Regions from separate parts of the Ralstonia sp. GX3-BWBA genome, predicted to be linked through region 1. Evidence: predicted binding sites of a transcription regulator. Region 1 holds the regulator's gene; each other region holds the start of a gene.
The links. The regulator FNR, encoded in region 1, switches genes on or off when oxygen is low (the NO sensors DNR and NnrR bind a similar motif). The targets are predictions, from matches to a motif close to TTGATNNNNATCAA.

Region 1 (5,221 bases):
CAGGATCAGGTCTTCCATGTCGCGGCGCGAGCCAAGCCCGGCATCAGCCAGGATTTTGTGCAGTTTGGGAGCGTCGTCGTCGGAGGTCAGTTCGCGCACCTTGGGGGGCTGCGATGCACCTCCAGCGTCAACCTCCGAATCGTACGCGCCGGAAATCACGTATTGGAAGACGTCTTCGGAGCCCTTACCGCTCTTCAGCCCCTTGCCCCCTCGATTCTGGGTCTGGCCGCCAGCCTTGCCCTGCGGTTTGCCATTGCGGTTCGGCTGCTTGCCACGACCGCCGGCATTCTTGTCGCCAGCGCCTTCCGTACGTTCGCTGCGCTCGGCGCGTTCCGCCGGTTGGCCTTCGCCTTGACGGCGACGGTTCTTGCCGAAACGGCCGCGCGGACCACGTCGCTCCCCCTGGCTTTCTGCTGGCGCCTGTTCTGCCGGAGCAGCACCTTCTGCGGCAACGGTCGCCGGCTCACCAGCCGCCTCTTTCGGCTTGCGTGCCCGTGGCGCGCGGCTCTTGCGCGGTTGCGCAGGCTGGCCGGCGTCCGCACTACCCGCCTCAGCAGCTTCCCCCTCAGGGCGGCCGTCCTGCTGCTGGCGGCGCGAAGCCACAAGGTTGCGCAAGCCTCGGCGCAATCCCTTGCGACGAGGCGCGGCCTCAGTCCCATCACCGCCGTCTTGTCGCGGCGGCTGAGCGTCGGCGTCGGCCGGCATACGTGTATCCATGGAGTCTGACTGGGTGCTCACAACGTCTTCAAAAAAATCTAGGGGTTCAGACCATGCACCGACTGTGCGGCGGGCATGGCGTCACGAATGTTCATTGGCGGGAGCCGCAGGCGGCTCGATCGGTGTTTTGTACTCGTCTTCAGTTGCAACCTCGATCGCATTCACTGTTTGCGACTCGGTTTCCAGCGCTGGCTCGCCACCCGCCGCAACCTCAACGGGCTGCGCTGGCGTTTCAGCAATTGCCTCGACGGAAGCCTCGGCAACGGGCGATCCGGCAGAGTCCTCCGCCGAAGCCGCTACGCTCTCAGCACCTTCCGGCGCGTCGTTGACCATCGCCGTCAGCTCTTCCACCGCAATTGCACCGCCCTCGAATTCGATGGCGCCCTGCTCCAGCAGGCTCGCCTGCGCCTGGGCGCGGGCATCTTCAAGCGGCGGCAGTTCGTCCAGCGAACGCAAGCCAAGGTCGTCGAGAAACTGCTTGGTCGTCGCATACAGCGCAGGGCGACCTGGCACGTCGCGATGACCGATGACCTCGATCCAGCCGCGGTCTTCAATCTGCTTGATGACCTGCGTGTTGACCGTCACACCGCGAATGTCTTCGATATCACCGCGGGTGACCGGCTGGCGATAAGCGATGATCGCCAGCGTTTCCATCACGGCGCGCGAATACTTTGGCGGCTTTTCCGGATGCAGGCGATCGAGATACACGCGCATTTCCGGGCGGCTCTGCAGGCGCCAGCCCGAGGCCAGCGCGACCAGTTCGACACCGCGATTCAACCAGTCCTGGCGCAGCTCTTCGAGCAGCACACGGATGGTGTCTGCGGAAACATCTTCGTCGAAGAGCTTGCGCAAGTCATTGACTCGCAACGGGTCCTGCGCGCAGATCAGCGCGGTTTCGAGGACGATCTTCGCCTCTTGGGTATTCATCGGGTTGAGCGGCTCGTCATTGCTCGCGCGCGGCCAGTCGCCGTCACGCTTGAGGTTTGTCGTCCCGCCGCGAAGCACGCGGCATTTCTGAATGCTGTTGCCCGTCCGGGCCCGGCACGCGAAGGCCAATTAATTCAATTGGACTCTGCACCAAAACGCAGTGGCTGTGCCCGTAAAGTAGGGCCGGAGGAGCGAGTTGATCCGGTGCCGGTCAGGCACCACAAGGGCAATTTCTTCCGCCGCCATGGGAACGGATACTGCACCGGACGACTACCAAGAAGAACGGCAGCCTGCCCGAATCGACTGTCCAGGGTGACTCTACCGCTGGATGGCATCGCTTGGCGCCGCGCTTGGGATTGTTGATTTGCGCGGGTGGCGAATCGAATTGTTGTCGATTGTAGGGCAATTTCCAGCGACGCCGCAACCGGGAAGATGCCCTAGCCACCCATCCCAGGCCGGATGGCAATTTCCGCGCGCCTTAAACACCTACAGCACTAGACAGAATCCGTGTGCGTTAAGCATCTCTGGCAACCAGATTGCGTGAACCAGCCCCCAGACCCCAAATCCGGCGATGGCGATGCCGGCCGCGCCCCGCGCCCATCGCTGGCGCGACAGTCCGCGCAGCCACCCAGCCAGACCAGACATCATCAGCAGGTTGGGCAGCGTACCGGCACCAAAAGCGAGCATGACCACGGCCCCGGAGGCGGCGTTGCCCGCCAACAACGCCACAGCCAATGCGCCGTAGACCATGCCACACGGCACCAGCCCCCAGGCCATGCCAGTGAGATAGCGGCGTAGTAACGGCGGCTGACGTTGCAGCCGACTTCCCAGCGTGGCGGCCCCTCGAGACAGGCCACCTGCCACGCGGCCAAGCAAGCGCTCAAGCCACACACTGCGCCACGCATCCCCAGCGGAACGAACAAGCAGCAAAACCCCGTAGGCGACCAGCAATGCGCTAGCGAAGGCAAACAAGCCGCGTTGAATCGGCAGCCATTGCTGGCGCCAGACGGTCGCGCCCATCGCGCCCATGATTGCGCCCAGCAACGCATAGGTGGTCAGCCGGCCGGCATGCATGACGATCTGCTCAAACCATAGCCGGCGGCGGGACACGATCCGCACCGCCACAGCTCCACGCTCGGCCGCGAGTGCGATACCGCTGCACATCGCCAGACAATGCACACCACCGAGCAATGCAATCAGGAAAACGCTCAGAAGCGCTGCGGCACTCATCTTTCTGACGCTCTCTTGATATGGACCAAGGTTTTCGTTTTACTGTTGCGAACTAAGCGTAATCGACGCCTTTTGCCGCATCGGAAATGTCCGAGGACAAGAAGGTCGCCGTTATAATAAGCTGCAGCAGCATCACAAGAATTACTCATTTCACTTTCCCGAAATTCAGTCGCCCCCACCCGTGCTCACTCGAATTGCACTTACCGATCAAGCCTCGCGTTGCTCCACCTGCGTACTAGGGCAAATCTGCCTGCCGGTGGGAATGAACTCGGACGACGTGCGCAAGATGGACGATTTGGTCAGCGAGCGCATCCGAATTAAGAAGGGGCAATCGCTCTATTCCTTGGGTGAGCCGCTGGAAGCGGTTTATGGCATTCGTTTCGGCACGCTCAAAACCCATCTGACGCTTGAAGACGGTCGACACCAGATCACGGGGTTCCACCTGCCGGGTGAAATCGTCGGGCTCGATGGCATTGGCGACATGCGCCACGTGTCGGACGCCACCGCGCTCGAAGATACCGAAGTCTGCGTGGTGCGCTACGACGAGTTGCAGCACCTTTCGCGCCGGCTGCCTTCGCTGCAGCATCAGTTCCTGCGCATCATGAGCAAGGAGATTTCGCAGGATCATCTGATGCTGCTCACGCTGGGCTCCATGCGTGCGGAGGAGCGTCTCGCAGCGTTCCTACTAAACCTCTCGAAGCGTTCGGCCCAGCGTGGATATTCGTCGACCGAGTTTGTCCTGCGGATGAGCCGCGAAGAACTCGGCAGCTATCTTGGCCTGAAGCTCGAAACGGTCAGCCGCCTGTTCTCGCGCTTTGCCGAAGCGGGTCTCATCCAGATCCGCCAACGCCACGTCAAGCTGATCGACCTGGCCGGCCTGCGCCAGGTCATGAGCGGTCAGGCGGCCTAAGCTGCCCTCCATGTCGCTCGCTCAGACGAGCGGGTGTTCATGCGCTTCCAGCTTGCCAATGCCCGGTGACACATAGAGCGTCAGCGCGCTCGACAATCCGCACAACAACCAGAACACAAAGAACGACACGGTGTAGACCGCTTGGGTCGACACCGTGATCTGCTCGCCGAAAAAACGCAGGTCTGCGGGGTCGACCACCGCGAAGACCACCAGCTCAGCCAGCGCGGCCGACAGAAATGCCGGCCACAGAATCCACATCAGCAATCGACGCTTCATCGGGCCTCCGTGTGAATGGCATGCGCCGGCGTCACGACCGTCTTTTCAACGACCAAACCGCGCCGCACGACGTTGTCATGAATAACAGCATCGGGATGCGACACCGCCAGCCAGATTGTGACGCCGCAGCCGACCATGGCGACGAACGGCCCTGCCATCAGCAGCCACGGCCAGGGCTCGCGCCACCAAGGACGGGCCTGTGCGGAAGATTGCGTTGCGTGCATCGTTGCCTCCTGTTGGGGATGCCGCATCAGCGCGGCACGATGAAGCTCGACGGTTCGCGCAGTACGAGGCTGTCGCTACCGCTGTCTGCATGGATGACGAAACGGATTTTGTGCGAGCCGGGGGCGGCATCGTCGGCCGGCCGGCGTACGCGCACTGGCAGCAGTCGGTTAGCCGCCGGCGGCAGTTCCAATGTGGTCGACTCGCCGCGACCGCCTTCCACGTCCAGTTCCGGCATGCCCTCTGCGGTGATGGTCACGCGCATGGGGTGCTCGGAGGCGTTCATCAGTTGCAGGCGATAAACGTTCTCGATCTTGCCGCCGTCCACTTCACGCGCCAGTGCACCACGATCACGAATGACGTCAACCTTGAGTGGCTGCCGCATGGCCAACGCCACGATGAACCCGGTGAAGAGCACCAGCATGATCCCGGTATAGATCAGCACACGCGGACGCAGCAGATGTCGCCGGGCTTCCTTCGGGCTGAGCCGATCAAGCATCGCGCGTTCTGACGTGTAGCGAATCAGACCGCGCGGGTAGCGCATCTTGTCCATGACCTGGTCACAGGCGTCAATGCAAGCACCGCAACCGATGCATTCGTATTGCAGCCCTTGACGGATGTCGATGCCGGTCGGGCACACCTGCACGCAGATGCTGCAGTCGACGCAAGCACCCAGACCCTGAGCTTCGAAATCGGCGTTGCGCGAACGGCTGCCGCGCGGCTCGCCGCGCTGGGTGTCGTAAGTCACAACATAGGTATCGGGATCGACCATCACGCTCTGGAAACGAGCGTAGGGACACATGTACCGACAGACTTGCTCGCGCATGAAACCGGCGTTGCCCCACGTCGCAAATGCGTAGAACAGCATCCAGAATGTCTGCCAAGGACCGAGCGACAGCGTCCAGGTCTCCATGCCCAGATCGCGGATTGGCGTGAAGA
Region 2 (5,221 bases), on a different contig from region 1:
GGCCAGCGCTTGCGGTCTTCGCGGGCGAAGCGGTAGGTCGTGCCCTCTGCGGGCGTGGCTTCGAGGTTGTACAGGTGCCCCGTCGCCTCCTGGAACTCCGTCATGCGCTGACGCACGTGGTCGAGCAGGCGCACCGCCATGGCATGGCCGAATGGCGTGGTGAGGTCGTCGGCGTCGCGCGTGAAGTTGCGCACCATCTCGTTGATGCCATTCACGCCGAGCGTGCTGAAGTGGTTGCGCAGCGTGCCCAGGTAGCGCCGCGTGTACGGATACAGCCCCTGGTCGATCAGCCGCTGGACGAACTTGCGTTTGACTTCCAGCACGTCGCGGCCAAGCGCAAGCAGCGTATCGAGCCGCGCCAGCAGCCCAGCCTCATCGCCCGCGTAGAGATAACCCAATCGCGCGCAGTTCACCGTCACCACGCCAATGGAACCAGTCTGCTCGGCAGAGCCAAACAGCCCGTTGCCGCGCTTGAGCAGCTCGCGCAGGTCGAGCTGCAGGCGGCAGCACATCGAGCGCACCATGTGCGGCTCCAGATCGGAGTTGAGGAAGTTCTGGAAGTAGGGCAGCCCGTAGCGTGCCGTCATCTCGAACAGCAACGTGGTGTTGGGGTGCTCCCAATCGAAGTCCGGCGTGATGTTGTAGGTCGGAATCGGAAACGTGAACGCGCGGTCCTTTGCATCGCCGGCCATCATGACCTCGATGTACGCGCGGTTGATCATGTCCATCTCGGGCTGGAGATCGCCGTAGGTGAAGGGCATCTCTTCGCCGCCAATGTAGGGAACCTGTTCGCGCAGGTCGGCAGGGCAAGTCCAGTCGAACGTGAGGTTGGTGAACGGCGTTTGCGTGCCCCAGCGGCTGGGCACATTCAGGTTGTAGATCAGCTCTTGCATGGACTGCTTCACCGCCGCATACGACATCGCATCGCGGCGGATGAACGGCGCCATGTACGTATCGAATGAACTGAACGCCTGCGCGCCGGCCCACTCGTTTTGCAGCGTGCCGAGAAAATTGACGATCTGTCCGATGGCTGCCGACATATGCCGCGGTGGCGTCGCTTCCACCTTGCCCGGCACGCCGTTGAATCCCTCTGTCAGCAACTGCCGCAACGACCAGCCTGCGCAGTAGCCCGACAGCATGTCGAGATCGTGGATGTGGATGTCGCCCTCGCGGTGCGCTGTGCCCGCTTCGGGGCTGTAGACATGCGAAAGCCAGTAGTTGGCGGTGACCTTGCCTGCCACGTTCAGGATCAGACCTCCAAGGCTGTAGCCCTGATTGGCATTGGCATTGACACGCCAATCGCGCTGCTCGAGGTATTCGTCCATCGTGCTCTCGACATCGACCAGCGTGTGCTTGAGCGAACGCAGCCGGGCGTGTTGCTCGCGGTAGACGATGTAGGCACGCGCGGTGCGCCAATAGCCGGCGTCTACCAGCACCTCTTCCACCCAGTTCTGGATGATTTCGATACCGGGGCAGGGGAGCGGGGAGAGATGTCCGAGCACGCCCGCGGTCAGGCGTTGCGCCTCGACGGCGTCGAATTCGCCGGTGGCTTGGCCGGCAGCCGCGATGGCCTGGCAGATCTTTTGCGCATCAAACGGTGCCAATGAACCGTCGCGCTTGGTGACTTGCCTGGTGACCTGTGTGCTCGTCATGAGGTACTCCATCTAGTGGTATGGAGTCAGACTAGCACTACATATTGTGGTCTGTGAGTCTTAAAGACCTTGATCTTGAAATCGCTTGACCCCGGTCAACCGGGGCCGCGTGCGACGCGGACACTGCGTGTCGCCATTAGTCGACGATGAACAGCCGGGCGCCGTTCCTGGTGTACGACTGATGGGCTTCCGCATCGTCGCCCACCTGATAGCTCATGCCGGGCGTGAGGATGAACTTGCGGCCATCTTCCAGTGTGGTTTCCAGTTCGCCATCCAGGCAGAACAGGATGTGGCCCTTCTTGCACCAATGGTCAGCCAGGTAGCCGGGCGTGTACTCGACCATGCGTACGCGGATGCGGTCCGGCTCGTCGCCAAAGTAGCGGGTGCGCCAGATCGCCATGCCGGTCTCGCCGGTGTGTTCGGTAGGTTCAACAGCGGACCAGTCGGTCGTGCCAAAGGCGAAGGGCGCCATCTTCATCGCGGGACTCCGGTGGGTGACGTAAGCCCATGATGGTATCAGCGGCTTACGTGGCGCAGGCGTCGCATTTCATATGCTCAAAAAGTCGCTTGTCAGTACGCCGCGACGGCATTGCGTGCGGCTCAATAATCCGCTTCTGACCGGCTGATTCCACTGCCTGTGCGGCATCGCAGCAGGGTGTCGACGGCGTCATATCAATGTATGCATAAATTGCATGGTGCCATGCAACATCGACATAACGATCGTCATGCGCTTCTCTAATATCGTCGCTTTTTACAAAGCGTGACGAACTTGGGCCGGCCCTTGGCCCCATGAGATCCGCGTCTGCCGCGCGCCGTCCCTCCGGCCACGGTATTCCTTGGAGAAAGTCTTGAACACCAAACGTCTGACCTCCCATATCGGGCTGGCAATGCTGCTGGGCATTGCCGTCGGCTGGGGTTGCCACGAATATGCCAAGGACGCTGCGGCGGCCAAGGACATCGCTTCGTACTTCAGCATCATCACCGACATCTTCCTGCGCATGATCAAGATGATCATCGCGCCGTTGGTGTTCTCGACGCTGGTGACGGGCCTGGCGAGCATGAGCGGCGGCCGCTCGGTCGGCCGCGTGGGACTGCGCGCGATGATCTGGTTTGTATGTGCGTCGGCCACGTCGCTGGCGCTGGGCATGCTGCTGGTCAACTTCTTCCAGCCGGGCGTGCACATGAACCTCGCGCTGCCGGATGTGTCGGCCACGTCGGGCCTGAAGACGGGTGATTTCACGCTCAAGGCCTTCATTACGCACGTGTTCCCGCGCAGCATCGTGGAGGCCATGGCCACCAACGAGATCCTGCAGATCCTGGTGTTCTCGCTGTTCTTCGGCGCGGCGCTGTCGACGATGAAGAACCCGATGGACAGCGTGATCGGCCGTGGCCTGGAAGAGTTGACCAAGCTGATGTTCCGCATTACCGACTACGTGATGCGCTTTGCGCCGCTGGGCGTATTTGCCGCCATGGCCGCTGCCATCACGGTGGAAGGCGTGGGCGTGCTGTGGACCTACGGCAAGCTGATCGGCGAGTTCTACCTGGGTCTGGCGCTGTTGTGGTCGATCCTGTTCTTCGTTGGCTACCTGCTGCTGGGCCGGTCGCTGGGCCGCCTGCTGGGGCTGATTCGTGAGCCGACGCTGCTGGCGTTTGCCACGGCGAGCAGCGAATCCGCTTATCCGAAGACGATCGAGGCGCTGGACCGCTTTGGTGTGCCCAAGCGCATTTCGAGCTTCGTGCTGCCGCTGGGGTATTCGTTCAACCTGGATGGCTCGATGATGTACCAGGCGTTCGCGGTGCTGTTCATCGCGCAGGCCTACAACATCGAGATGAGCTTCACCCAGCAGGTCACGCTGCTGCTGGTGCTGATGCTCACGAGCAAGGGGATGGCCGGCGTGGCGCGTGCCTCGCTGGTGGTGGTGGCGGCCACGCTGCCGATGTTCCACCTGCCGGAAGCGGGTCTGCTGCTGATTATCGGCATCGACCAATTTTTCGACATGGGCCGCACGGCCACCAACGTGATTGGCAACAGCCTGGCCACGGCCGTGGTGGCGAAGTATGAGCCGGCAGAAGAGGATGCGGTGGCGGAAGCCGCTGAACCTGCAATGCAGCCGCAGCCGAACGTCGGTTGACGTTGAGCCAAGATGACAGCGCGCCGCCTTTCAGGGCGGCGTTGTCATATTTAGACGGCGTTATTCGGGCTGGTAAGCGAGCGAGGTTACGGCCGGGCTCAGGGGCGCGTCACCAATGTCGACGCGCTGTGCCATCGGCGCCTCACCCAGCAATGCCGCCACCATGGCTTGCAGCGGAAGCACGTCGCCGGTGCTCATGAAGCGTGGCGATGCGGCTTGGCCCGATGCCTGCAATCCCGCTGCCGCCAGCGTGCGGCCCAGATGGCGCGCGACTGCGTGACCGGTGTCGATCAATGTCAGCCGGTCGCCCGCAATCTCGCGGATGGCGTCTTCCAGAAACGGGTAGTGCGTGCAGCCGAGCACCAGCGTGTCAGCGCCCGCATCGAGCATCGGCTGCAGATACGCCTGCAGCAGCTCCAGCACCGCAGGCGAATGGGTATCGCCGCGCTCGATCAGGGGGACGAGGCCGTAGCCGGGTTGGCTCAGCACTTTGCAATCGCCAGAGGCAGCCGCCAGCAGGCGTGCAAATTTCTCGCTGTGCAGCGTGCTTTCGGTCGCGAGCACGCCAACCACACGGCTCTTCGACGTGGCAACCGCTGGCTTCAAGCCGGGCTCGACGCCAATCACCGGTACCGCGAGCTTTTCGCGCAGCACGTGCACAGCCTGCGCCGTGGCTGTGTTGCACGCGATCACCAGCGCCTTGCAGCCTTGGTCGACCAGCCATTCGCACACACGCAGCGTGCGCTCGGCAATGTATTCAGGAGATTTTTCCCCGTACGGGGCATGGCGGGAATCCGCCAGGTAGAGAAGCGATTCGGCCGGCAATTCGGCGCGAATCGCGCGCAGGACGGAGAGCCCTCCGAGGCCGGAGTCAAAAACTCCGACCGGTGCCTGCGCGCGTGTCGTCATATCGCGTGAACGGATCAGCCTGCTGCGACGGGAATCTTGCCGATCTTCGCTTGCCATTCCGCCGGGCCGGTCTTGTGAACCGACGTGCCCGAGCTATCGACGGCGACGGTGACGGGCATGTCCTTCACGTCGAATTCGTAGATGGCTTCCATGCCCAGGTCTTCAAACGCCAGCACCTTGGAGCCGCGGATGGCCTTCGACACCAGGTACGCCGCGCCGCCCACGGCCATCAGGTAAGCCGACTTGTGCTTCTTGATGGACTCGATGGCGACGGGGCCGCGCTCGGCCTTGCCCACCATGGCAATCAGGCCCGTCTGGGCGAGCATCGTCTCGGTGAACTTGTCCATGCGTGTAGCCGTGGTCGGGCCTGCCGGGCCAACGACTTCATCGCGCACCGGGTCGACCGGGCCGACGTAGTAGATCACACGGTTGGTGAAGTCGATGGGCAGCTTTTCGCCCTTGGCCAGCATGTCGGCGATGCGCTTGTGGGCGGCATCGCGGCCGGTCAGCATCTTGCCGTTGAGCAGT
Region 3 (5,221 bases), on a different contig from region 1:
GTTGGGAAAGCTCAGCAGCCGCGCCAGCACGTCATCCTGCAGCACATCGGCGGAGCGGTCTTCGAAGAACAGATCCGCCTCTTCCTCGTACACGTCCAGCCCGAGGTGGCCGAGCTGGCCGGTCTTGAGGGCGTCGATCAGCGCGGGGCTGTCGACCAGGCCGCCGCGGCTGGTGTTGATGAGCATCGCGCCCGGCTTCATGCTGGCCAGAGCGTTGGCGTCGATCAGGTGGTGGGTGCCGGTGTTGAGGGGACAGTGCAGGCTGACGATATCCGCCTGCGCCAGCAAATCAGGCAGCGGCACGTAGCGCACGCCCAGCGCCGTCAGCGAGGCCTGCGGAAACGGATCGAATGCCAGCAACTGGCATCCAAAGCCAGCCATGATCCGCGCGAACACCTGCCCGATCTGTCCGGTGCCGATCACGCCGACGGTCTTGCCCGCCAGGTCGAAGCCCAGCAATCCATCTAATGAGAAATCGCCTTCGCGCGTGCGATTGCAGGCACGGTGCAGGCGCCGGTTGAGCGTGAGGATCATGCCAACCGCATGTTCGGCAACCGCGTGCGGCGAATAGGCCGGCACGCGTACCACCGTCAGCCCGAGGCGCTGTGCGGCCGGCAGATCGACGTGGTTGAAGCCTGCCGAGCGCAGCGCGATCAGGCGCGTGCCGCCCGCTGCCAACGCTTCGAGCACTTCCGCGCTGAGCGCGTCGTTCACGAATGGGCACACCACTTCAAAGCCCGCTGCGAGGGACGCCGTTTGCGCGTCAAGGTGCGCGCGCTGGAAAACGAGGTCGAAGCTGTGGCCGCCGCGCGCCAGGGAGGCGCGGAAGCTGTCTTCGTCGTAACGGTGGCTGCTGAAAAAGAGGATGCGCATGGCGGTGGGGTAAGCGGACGTGATGCCTGCAGCTTACTCGCACCGCCCGGTGGCGGCACTCAGAGCGTCAGGACGATGCGGCCATCCACCTTGCCGGCCTTCAGATCGGCGAACACCTGGTTGATGTTGTCGAGCTTGTCGCGGTGAATGTGGGCGCGTACCAGCCCCTCGGCGGCAAACTCCAGGGACTCTTGCAGATCACGCCGCGTGCCGACAATCGAACCGCGCACCGTGATGCCATTGAGCACCGTGGAGAAGATCGGCAACGGAAAATCGCCCGGCGGCAGCCCATTGAGCGAGATCGTCCCGCCGCGCCGCACCATGCCCAGCGCTTGTGCAAAGGCACTGCGCGACACCGCCGTCACGAGCACGCCGTGCACACCGCCGATCTCTTTCTGAATCACGGCCGCGGGGTCCTGCTGCGAGGCATCGACGACGAGCTTGGCCCCCAACTCGCGTGCCAGCGCGAGCTTGTCCGGCGCCACGTCTACCGCCACCACGTGCAGGCCCATGGCGATCGCATACTGCACCGCCACGTGTCCCAGCCCGCCAATGCCGGAAATGGCGATCCACTGTCCGGGCCGCGTATCCGTCATGCGGATGCCCTTGTAGACCGTCACCCCCGCGCAGAGAATCGGTGCGATCTCTTCGAAGCTGACCTGCGCGGGCAGGTGGCCGACGTAGTTCGGATCGGCCAGTACGTATTCGGCATAGCCGCCGTTGACGGAGTAGCCAGTGTTCTGCTGCTCGTGGCAGAGGGTTTCCCAGCCGCTCAGGCAGTGCTCGCAGTGGCCACAGGCCGTGTAGAGCCAGGGCACACCCACGCGGTCGCCTTCTTTGACGGCGGTCACGCCTTCGCCCACCGCCGCCACATAACCCACCCCTTCGTGCCCGGGGATGAATGGCAAGCTGGGTTTGACAGGCCAGTCGCCATCGGCGGCGTGCAGGTCGGTGTGGCAGACGCCCGAGGCCGCGATCTTCACAAGAATTTGCCCGCGCCCAGGTGTTGGAACCGGCACTTCCTCAATGCGCAAGGGTTCGCCAAACGCGTGGACAACCGCAGCTTTCATCGACTGGGCCATGAGACATCTCCTGGTTGGGGGGAAATACCAGTCTGGTCGACGCCTGCCCGGTGCGGGTTGATGTGAGTCAACCGTCAAGGCGAGCGGGATCGGCAACACTGTTAGCATGCCGGCATCTTCAGTCTTTCCAACGAGCCGCTGCCTTGCCCGTCACTCCCACCTTCCTCTGGCACGACTACGAAACCTTCGGCGCCGTGCCGCGCCGTGATCGTCCGGCCCAGTTTGCGGGCATCCGCACCGATGCCGAGCTGAACGAGATCGGTGAGCCTGTCGAGCTGTTCTGCCAGCCGTCCAACGATTGGCTGCCCGATCCGGTGTCGTGCCTCATCACCGGCATCACGCCGCAGCAGTGCGCCAGGCAAGGCGTTCCGGAATACCGTTTCGCTCAGGCCATCGAGCGCGAACTGGGCACGCCCGGCACCATCGGCGTCGGCTACAACACCATCCGCTTTGACGACGAGGTTACGCGGCACCTGTTCTGGCGCAACCTGATCGACCCATACGCACGCGAGTGGCAGAACGAATGCGGGCGCTGGGATCTGCTCGACGTGGTGCGCACCACCTGGGCACTGCGCCCAGAAGGCATTCAATGGCCGACGCATGAAGACGGCAGGCCGAGCTTCAAGCTGGAGCATTTGTCCAAGGCCAACGGTCTGGTGCACGATGCGGCGCACGATGCGGTATCCGATGTGCGCGCGACGATTGCGCTGGCGCGCCTCATTCGCAACGCACAGCCGCGCCTGTTCGATTTTTGCCTGGCGTTGCGCAAGAAAGACCGCGTGGTGGCCGAGATCGGCGATGCGCCGCGGCCGCTGCTGCACATTTCGGGCATGTACGGCGTGGAGCGTGGCTGCATGGCCGTGGTGTGGCCGCTGGGCGGGCACCCGACCAACAAGAACGAATTGATCGTGTGGGATTTGGCGTTCGACCCGTCCGAGCTGTTCCACATGGACGTTGCGACGATCCGCGAGCGCATGTTCACGCGTACGGCTGACCTGGCCGAAGGCACCACGCGACTGCCGATCAAGTCGATCCACATCAACAAGTCGCCCATCGTCATCAGCAACATGAAGACGTTGCAGCCTGCGCAGGCAGAACGCTGGGGCATCGACTTCGCCACCATTGAACGCCACGCCGCCATCGCGCAGGGGGCGCCGGACATGCGCGACACGTGGCGCCAGGTGTACGCCCGCGAGCTGGAGCCGATCGAAGACGTCGACCAGAACCTCTACGGCGGATTTGTCGGTAACGACGACCGCCGCATGCTCAACGAGCTGCGCACGCTCAGCGGCGAACAACTCGCGCGCCTGCATGCGGACTTTGCCGATGCACGCCTGCCCGAGTTGCTGTTCCGCTACCGCGCACGCAACTTCCCCGATACGTTGAACGAAGAGGAATACGAGCAGTGGGAGCAACTGCGCGCCGAGCGCTTGTTCGAAGGCCGCGATGGCTATCTGACCTTCGAGGTCTTCGGCGAACGGCTTCAACAATTGGGCGCGGAAGCCACGGAGAACGGCGACGCGCGTGCGCAGACCATCCTGCAGGACCTGTACGACTACGCGCAGCAGATCGCACCGGGCTGAGGAGCCGGGCTGACGAAGCGGACGCGCGCAAAGAAGAACGGAGGCCGAAGCCTCCGTTTTTTCATGGTGATACCTAAAGCGGCGCGGATCAGGCTGCCTGCTGTGCCGCCGCCGGATCGCGCCACTGTGCCAGCAGCTTGTTCCAGCGGATGCGCGCCGCCGCCAGGTTGGCCTCCTTCACATGGCCAAAGCCGCGGATGTCCTCCGGCAGGCGGGCCAGTTCCACGGCCTGCCCCAGCTTCTGCGCCGTCAGCCCGCGCGCGAGTTCATCGACCAGCGCGCGGTATTCGGCGATCAGCGCGCGCTCGGTGCGGCGCTCTTCGGTCTTGCCGAAAATATCGAACGCCGTGCCGCGCAGGCCCTTGAACTTGGCGAGCAGCTTGAAGATGCGCATCGTGTTCGGACCGAAGCGCTGCTTGACCAGGTGCCCCTTCTCGTCACGCTTGGCAATTATGGGCGGCGCAAGCCAGAAGTTGAGCTGGTAGTCGCGGCCGGGCTCGCCCTCGAATTGCGCACGCAGCTTGTCGAGGAATGCCGGGTCGGTGTACAGGCGGGCGACTTCGTATTCGTCCTTGTACGCCATCAGCTTCGACAGGTTGCGCGCCACCGCTTCCGTGAACGCCAGCGGCTGGCCTGCGCCCACCACGGCAGCTTCGGCTGCACGTACGCGTTCCACCACCGCGCGGAACTTAGCGGCATACGCTGCGTTCTGGTACGCGGTCAGCAGATCAACACGGCGGGCGATCAGCGTGTCCAGCGAGGGCAGGGCGATGACGTCGGCTTTGGCACGCGGCGCATCGTCGGCGAGCTTGAGCACCGCATCGCGGTCTTGTGCGAGGTGGCGGCCCCATTCGAACGCGGTCTTGTTCTTCTCGACGGCCACGCCGTTGAGTTCGATCGCGCGGATGAGCGCGTCGTGCGTCAGCGGAAGCCAGCCTTTCTGCCACGCAAAGCCCAGCACGAGCGGGTTGGTGTAGATGGCATCACCCAGCAGGCGCACGGCCAGCGTGTTGGCGTCTTCAAATGCGCAGGCATCGCCGATGGCCGCACGGATGTCCGCCTCGGCCGAGCTGCCCGGGAAGCGCCAGTTCGGGTTCTTGATGAAATCGGCCGTGGGCGAAGCCGTGCTGTTGACGATGGCGCGCGTCTGGCCATGCTGCACCTTCGACAGCACTTCGTCCGACGCCGAGACAATCGCGTCGCAGCCGATCACCAGGTCCGCCTCGCCCATGGCGATGCGCGTGGCGTGAATCGAATCCGGACGCTCGCCGATCTGCACGTGCGAGAGCACGGCGCCGCCTTTCTGCGCCAGGCCCGCCATGTCGAGCACGGTCACGCCCTTGCCCTCAATGTGCGCAGCCATGCCGAGCAGGCCCCCGATGGTCACCACGCCCGTGCCGCCCACGCCGGTGACGAGCACGCCGTACGCGCGCTGGATGGCCGGCAGCTCAGGATGCGGCAGCAGCGGCAGACCTTCCATCGACACGCCGTGCGATTCGGGCTTGCGCACCTGCGCGCCCTCGGCCGTCACGAAGCTCGGGCAGAAGCCGTTCACGCACGAGAAATCCTTGTTGCACGACGACTGGTTGATCTTGCGCTTGGTGCCCAGCTCCGTGTCCAGCGGTTCGACCGACAGGCAGTTCGACTTGACCGAGCAATCGCCGCAGCCTTCGCACACCGCAT
Region 4 (5,221 bases), on a different contig from region 1:
CGATGCCGATGCGGCCACCCAGATGACGCTTGAGATAGGGCGCGGCGGAAAGGTGGTCTGCGTGTGCATGCGTCTCAAGAATCCATTCGACGCGCAACGCACGCTCGCGCACAAACGCGATGACCCGGTCGGCGCTGGCCGTCGACGTCCGGCCCGACTTTGGGTCGTAATCCAGGACCGAGTCGATGATCGCGCACTCGGAGCGCGCTTCCTGATGAACCACGTAGGTCACTGTCCAGGTTGCCGGGTCAAAGAATGGCTGAACAATCGGTTGCATGGGGCCTCCTATGCCGCACATCAATCTACTGGAAAATAATATATTTTTTTATATACTATACGCATGGAAACCGAAAGCACATATGGACAACGATCAAGCTGCTATCGACCTCGTCAGCATGCAAGCCGCCGCGTCGAACGCTTGCGCCTTACTCAAGCTGCTCGCCAATCCTGACCGACTGCTGCTGATGTGCCAGTTGTCGCAAGAGGAGCTGTCCGTGGGCGCACTGGAGGAGCGGCTGGGCATCCGGCAGCCGACGCTGTCGCAACAGCTGGGCATCCTGCGCGAGAACGGCTTGGTGGTGTCACGTCGTGATGGGAAGAACATCTTTTATTCGATCGAAAGTGGGCCGGCGCTCGCAGTCATGACTGTCCTTTACGAACAGTTCTGCGCCGACGGCAAAGGGGAAAAAACATGCTGATTGACATCACAAACTTCACGCCTGGCCTGTCGCTGGGCGGCGGACTGATCATCGGTGCGGCGGCGGCCGTGCTGGTGCTGTTCAACGGCCGTATCGCAGGCATCAGCGGCATCCTGGGCGGGTTATTGAGCCTGCCACGCACTGACGTGGTCTGGCGCGTGGCCTTTCTTGCCGGTCTGGTCGGTGCCCCGGTCATTGCGACTTTGCTCGGCAGGGCGCCCGTTGCAGATATCCAGGCCGGCTGGAGCGAAATCCTGGTCGCCGGCTTTCTGGTGGGCCTGGGCACGCGCTACGCCAGCGGCTGCACAAGCGGCCACGGGGTGTGCGGTATCTCGCGCGGCTCCGTTCGCTCCCTGGTTGCGACCTCGACCTTCATGGCGGCTGGCTTCCTGACCGTCTTCGTGCAACGACATCTGATTGGAGGCTGACATGGCTGCCATTACCGCATTGCTCGCCGGCCTGCTTTTCGGCATGGGCTTAATGATTTCCGGGATGGCCAATCCGGCCAAGGTGCAGGGCTTTCTCGACCTGGCAGGCCGGTGGGACCCTTCTCTTGCCTTCGTGATGGTCGGCGCGATTGCCGTTGGCTCACTCGCGTTCTTCATTGCCAAACGCCGCAAGCGTTCGTTCCTCGGAATGTCCATGCAGTTGCCAGCAAGCACGGTCGTGACACTGCGGCTGGTGTTGGGCAGCGCCGCGTTTGGTATCGGCTGGGGCTTGGCAGGCTTCTGCCCGGGCCCCGCGCTCGTGGCCCTGGGTGCGGGCTATCCGAAAGCGATTGGCTTCGTAGCCGCCATGGTGGCTGGCATGGTTGTCTTCGAGGTCTTTGAGCGAATGAAATCCAGCGCACAACACGCATAAGCAGGCTACGGGGAGTCAATGGAAAACATCGTTGTAAGCAGCGCTGCACTTGGCGCTGTGGTCGGCCTCATCCTGGCGTTGACTGGTGCAGGTGGCGCGATCCTCGCGGTTCCGCTTCTGCTGTTCGTCCTGCGCCTCAATGTTGCAGAGGCCGCGCCGGTCGCCCTGCTTGCCGTGGGCCTGTCTGCGGCCGTGGGGGCCGCCATTGGACTGCGGGCGGGCATCGTGCGCTACCGCGCCGCCACGCTGATGGCATTGGCCGGTACGGTCTTCTCACCCGCAGGCTTGTGGCTCGCGCACCGTCTTCCGAACGGACCGCTGACCCTGCTCTTCGCTGCCGTGCTGGCCTTTGTTGCGCTGCGCATGTTCAAGCAGGCTAGCGCGAGTGCGTCCCACAGAGCGGAAACCGAGCAGCACTCGCAACCGTGTCAACTGGATAACCAGACCGGCCGCTTTGTCTGGACGGCTTCCTGCACCCGCGCGCTCGCGCTTTCGGGCATTGGCGCTGGCTTTCTCTCGGGCCTGCTGGGGGTGGGTGGGGGCTTCGTCATCGTTCCGGCGCTCAAGAAAGCCACCAACGCCCCGGTGCATTCCATCGTGGCGACCTCTCTGGCAGTCATTACCTTGGTGTCTGCCTCAGGCGTCATCACAACTGCCTTGTCGGGGCGAATGAACTGGCAGATCGGCGTGCCTTTTGCCGCAGGCGCCATGCTTGCCATGCTGGGTGGGCGGGTCGTGGCCGGTCAGTTGAGCGGCCACAGGCTGCAGCAGGGCTTCGCGTTCATCGCGGGTCTCATTGCCATCGGGATGGTGGCAAAGGTCGCACTGGCAGCGTAATGCCAAACACACTAACGTACCCGAAAAAGGTACGCCTCATACAAAGGAGACACTCTTGAACTCAGTCAAGTCGCACACCCTGGTAGTGGCGCTTTTGGCGGCAACCAGCATGCCTGCGCTATCGCAACCTCAGACCGTCCCGATGCACGTGCCTGAGGAGTCTTCGATCCAGCAGGGGGCCATGGGGGACGCCATCAAGCGCGGAAAGGAGCTGCTGACGGATACCCACAAACTGTTGCCCCGAAACGTGGGCAACGGCCTGAACTGTACGAGTTGCCATCTGAATGGCGGGACGACGGCCTACGCATCGCCTTGGGTCGGGCTCACAGGAGCCTTTCCGGAATACCGGTCCCGCAGCGGCAAAATCATCTCGCTCCAGGAGCGCATCAACGACTGCTTCCAGCGCTCGATGAACGGCAAACCGCTGCCCTTCGACTCGGCAGAGATGAACGCCATCATGGCCTATATGAAGTGGCTGTCCACAGGCGTGCCCACCGGCACCAATGTGGCTGGCCGAGGTTTCGAGAAGATTGACACCTCGCTCGTTCCAAACCGTGAGCACGGCAAATCAGTCTACGCAGCACAGTGCGCGTCCTGCCACGGTGCTGAGGGGCAGGGCACCCCAAATCCGCAAGGCGGCTACATATTCCCGCCACTGTGGGGCAAGGACTCGTTCAACGTGGGGGCAGGGATGGCCCGGATGTACACCGCTGCTGCGTTCGTGAAGCACAACATGCCGCTTGGTCAGGGCGGCACGCTGTCTGCGCAGGATGCTGTGGATGTCGCCGCGTTCTTTACCCAGCAACCCCGCCCAGACTACGCGCCACGCGTCAACGATTGGCCCAAAGGTGACAGGCCGAAGGACGCACGCTAGCGCCGGGCGGCCGGGCGACGGACCACTTAGCAAAGTGTTGCGCTACATCATGACCCGGCTTTTGACTTGCGTTAAGAATTTTCCCAAGGCGCATATGAGTCGCCCAGCCTCTGAACGGATTGCACAGCAACGTTCAGCCTTGGTGAAAAGCCTGTGCAATCCTCATCGAATCAAGGAGTCCGCCATGCAAGCAAATGTTGGAACGATCGACCGCGTTATTCGAATTGTTGTCGGGCTGGTTTTGATCGGTCTGGCCGCGACAGGGCGCGTGGGCGCCTGGGGCTGGATTGGCATCGTGCCACTGCTGACAGGTATCGTGCGCGTATGCCCCGCCTACAGCATTCTGGGCGTGAAAACGTGCGCAGCGCCGAAGGCGGATGCAAAGTAGAAATGCACCGGCCGTGCCCGGACGAAGCCCATCTGGGCACAACCGTGCCAAATCAGGAAGCGCTATTGATCAACCAATTATTTGCTGGGACACCGCAGGTGTGCGATCGGCCGGTGAATGCGCCGGAATTTGAGGTGACTTCGGAACGGATGAGAAGGCGCGTTGTGAGTGCGCCCGCTTAGTGCCCGTATTACGCGGTTTTCCGTGCAGCGCTCTCGGCCGCCGCCACAGTGCGTTTGACCGCGATGAAGCTGTCCGGGCTCACCGATATGGAGTCAATGCCACACTCGACAAGGAAGGCGGCAAATTCGGGGTGGTCACTGGGTGCTTGGCCACACAAACCGACGTGGGCGCCGGCCTCATGTGCCTTCGCGATGACGCTTTGGATCATCCACTTGACGGCATCGTCCTGCTCATCGAAAGGCTCCGCGAGATCTGCCGAGTCGCGGTCAACGCCCAGCGTCAGCTGCGTCAGATCGTTGCTGCCAATCGAGAAGCCGTCGAAGCGTTGCGCGAAAGCCTTCGCCAGAATCACGTTCGATGGAATCTCGCACATCACATAAATTTTGAGGCCGGCTTCGCCGCGCCGGATGCCGTTCTGCGCCATCACTTCATAGTGCTGCTCGATCACACAGGCCCATCGCGACAAGATCAGGATCTCCTTATCGCTCAGGACGAACGCCGCACGCTCGGTTTTTGATGTCGGGACGTTCTTCGTCGGGTGGCCGCCGTCGTTTGCGTAGATCATTTTGAGACCTTTGCCGCCCAGCTTCTTTCCAACGATCGGCAACAACGACGGCTCAGACAGCAGCGGCTTGAAGACCTCGTATTCGTCGGGGTCCACCTTGCCCTGGACGACGTTTTCGCCAAGCCCCCAGGCCGCATTGATCAGGACAGACTTGTCAAAGCCCGTCTCGGTATCGATGGTGAACATGACACCGGCGCCGCCCAGATCGGATCTCACCATCCGCCGCACGCCGACCGACAGTGCGACCTTGGAATGGTCGATGCCCTTCGCTTGGCGGTAACTGATTGCGCGGTCTGTGAACAGCGACATGTAGCAGCGGCGGCAGGCGTCGAGCGGGGCACGTTCGCCCCGGATGTTGAGATAGGTTTCCTGCTGCCCGGCAAAGCTCGCCCCCGGCAGATCCTCGGCCGTCGCGCTTGATCGCACGGCAACGTCCACGTCGACCTGTCCCAGCCGGCGGTTCAGTTCATGGTATGCAAGCCATTCAGTAAGAAATGCGCTGACTCTCTTTGTAGAGCAACTTCTGTCTCCGCTATGCCGTCATGACTTGGAAGTAAATCCGTGCGCAAAATTAACGCGCACCCGGGTCGCAAGGAAAAATCAGTACAAAACGAAAGAGCGAACAGTAGCTACCTTCCCATCTCACCAGCGAGGCTCGGTTGGATGAGCGATCGCAACTCTTGGGTCTGGAGGTACAGACTTTTCTGATGCAAAGCCAACTCAATCTTGTGGGTTGCTACTGCGTTGTTGCGCGATCCGACCGTGCATCCGACAGCCACTTGTCTTCGTATATTGATTGCTTCCACGTTGCGAAG

Region 2: a site for FNR is predicted at 1,738-1,751, ahead of DOD19_RS05240 (ribonucleoside triphosphate reductase). Genes of this name have one in related genera too.
Region 3: a site for FNR is predicted at 2,013-2,026, ahead of adhP (alcohol dehydrogenase AdhP). Genes of this name have one in related genera too.
Region 4: a site for FNR is predicted at 3,332-3,345, ahead of DOD19_RS21525 (DUF2892 domain-containing protein). Genes of this name have one in related genera too.

Annotation. Positions count from the first base shown of each region.
Region 1 covers NZ_QMKS01000009.1:197,038-202,258, forward strand. The annotation lists gene DOD19_RS08425 (pseudouridine synthase) at 1-705, opposite strand, end outside; gene scpB (SMC-Scp complex subunit ScpB) at 799-1,644, opposite strand; gene DOD19_RS08435 (sulfite exporter TauE/SafE family protein) at 2,131-2,874, opposite strand; gene fnr (fumarate/nitrate reduction transcriptional regulator Fnr) at 3,056-3,784, shown strand; gene DOD19_RS08445 (hypothetical protein) at 3,806-4,060, opposite strand; gene DOD19_RS08450 (FixH family protein) at 4,057-4,284, opposite strand; gene ccoG (cytochrome c oxidase accessory protein CcoG) at 4,311-5,221, opposite strand, start outside.
Region 2 covers NZ_QMKS01000006.1:38,919-44,139, forward strand. The annotation lists gene DOD19_RS05240 (ribonucleoside triphosphate reductase) at 1-1,652, opposite strand, end outside; gene DOD19_RS05245 (DHCW motif cupin fold protein) at 1,789-2,130, opposite strand; gene DOD19_RS05250 (dicarboxylate/amino acid:cation symporter) at 2,501-3,784, shown strand; gene murI (glutamate racemase) at 3,845-4,693, opposite strand; gene DOD19_RS05260 (fumarate hydratase) at 4,708-5,221, opposite strand, start outside.
Region 3 covers NZ_QMKS01000016.1:62,165-67,385, forward strand. The annotation lists gene DOD19_RS16700 (2-hydroxyacid dehydrogenase) at 1-873, opposite strand, end outside; gene adhP (alcohol dehydrogenase AdhP) at 933-1,955, opposite strand; gene sbcB (exodeoxyribonuclease I) at 2,099-3,538, shown strand; gene DOD19_RS16715 (indolepyruvate ferredoxin oxidoreductase family protein) at 3,627-5,221, opposite strand, start outside.
Region 4 covers NZ_QMKS01000023.1:30,295-35,515, reverse strand. The annotation lists partial or broken gene DOD19_RS21555 (MBL fold metallo-hydrolase) at 1-277, opposite strand, end outside; gene DOD19_RS21550 (metalloregulator ArsR/SmtB family transcription factor) at 360-698, shown strand; gene DOD19_RS21545 (YeeE/YedE family protein) at 692-1,126, shown strand; gene DOD19_RS21540 (DUF6691 family protein) at 1,128-1,559, shown strand; gene DOD19_RS21535 (sulfite exporter TauE/SafE family protein) at 1,578-2,396, shown strand; gene DOD19_RS21530 (c-type cytochrome) at 2,452-3,270, shown strand; gene DOD19_RS21525 (DUF2892 domain-containing protein) at 3,455-3,658, shown strand; partial or broken gene DOD19_RS21520 (PEP/pyruvate-binding domain-containing protein) at 3,849-4,886, opposite strand.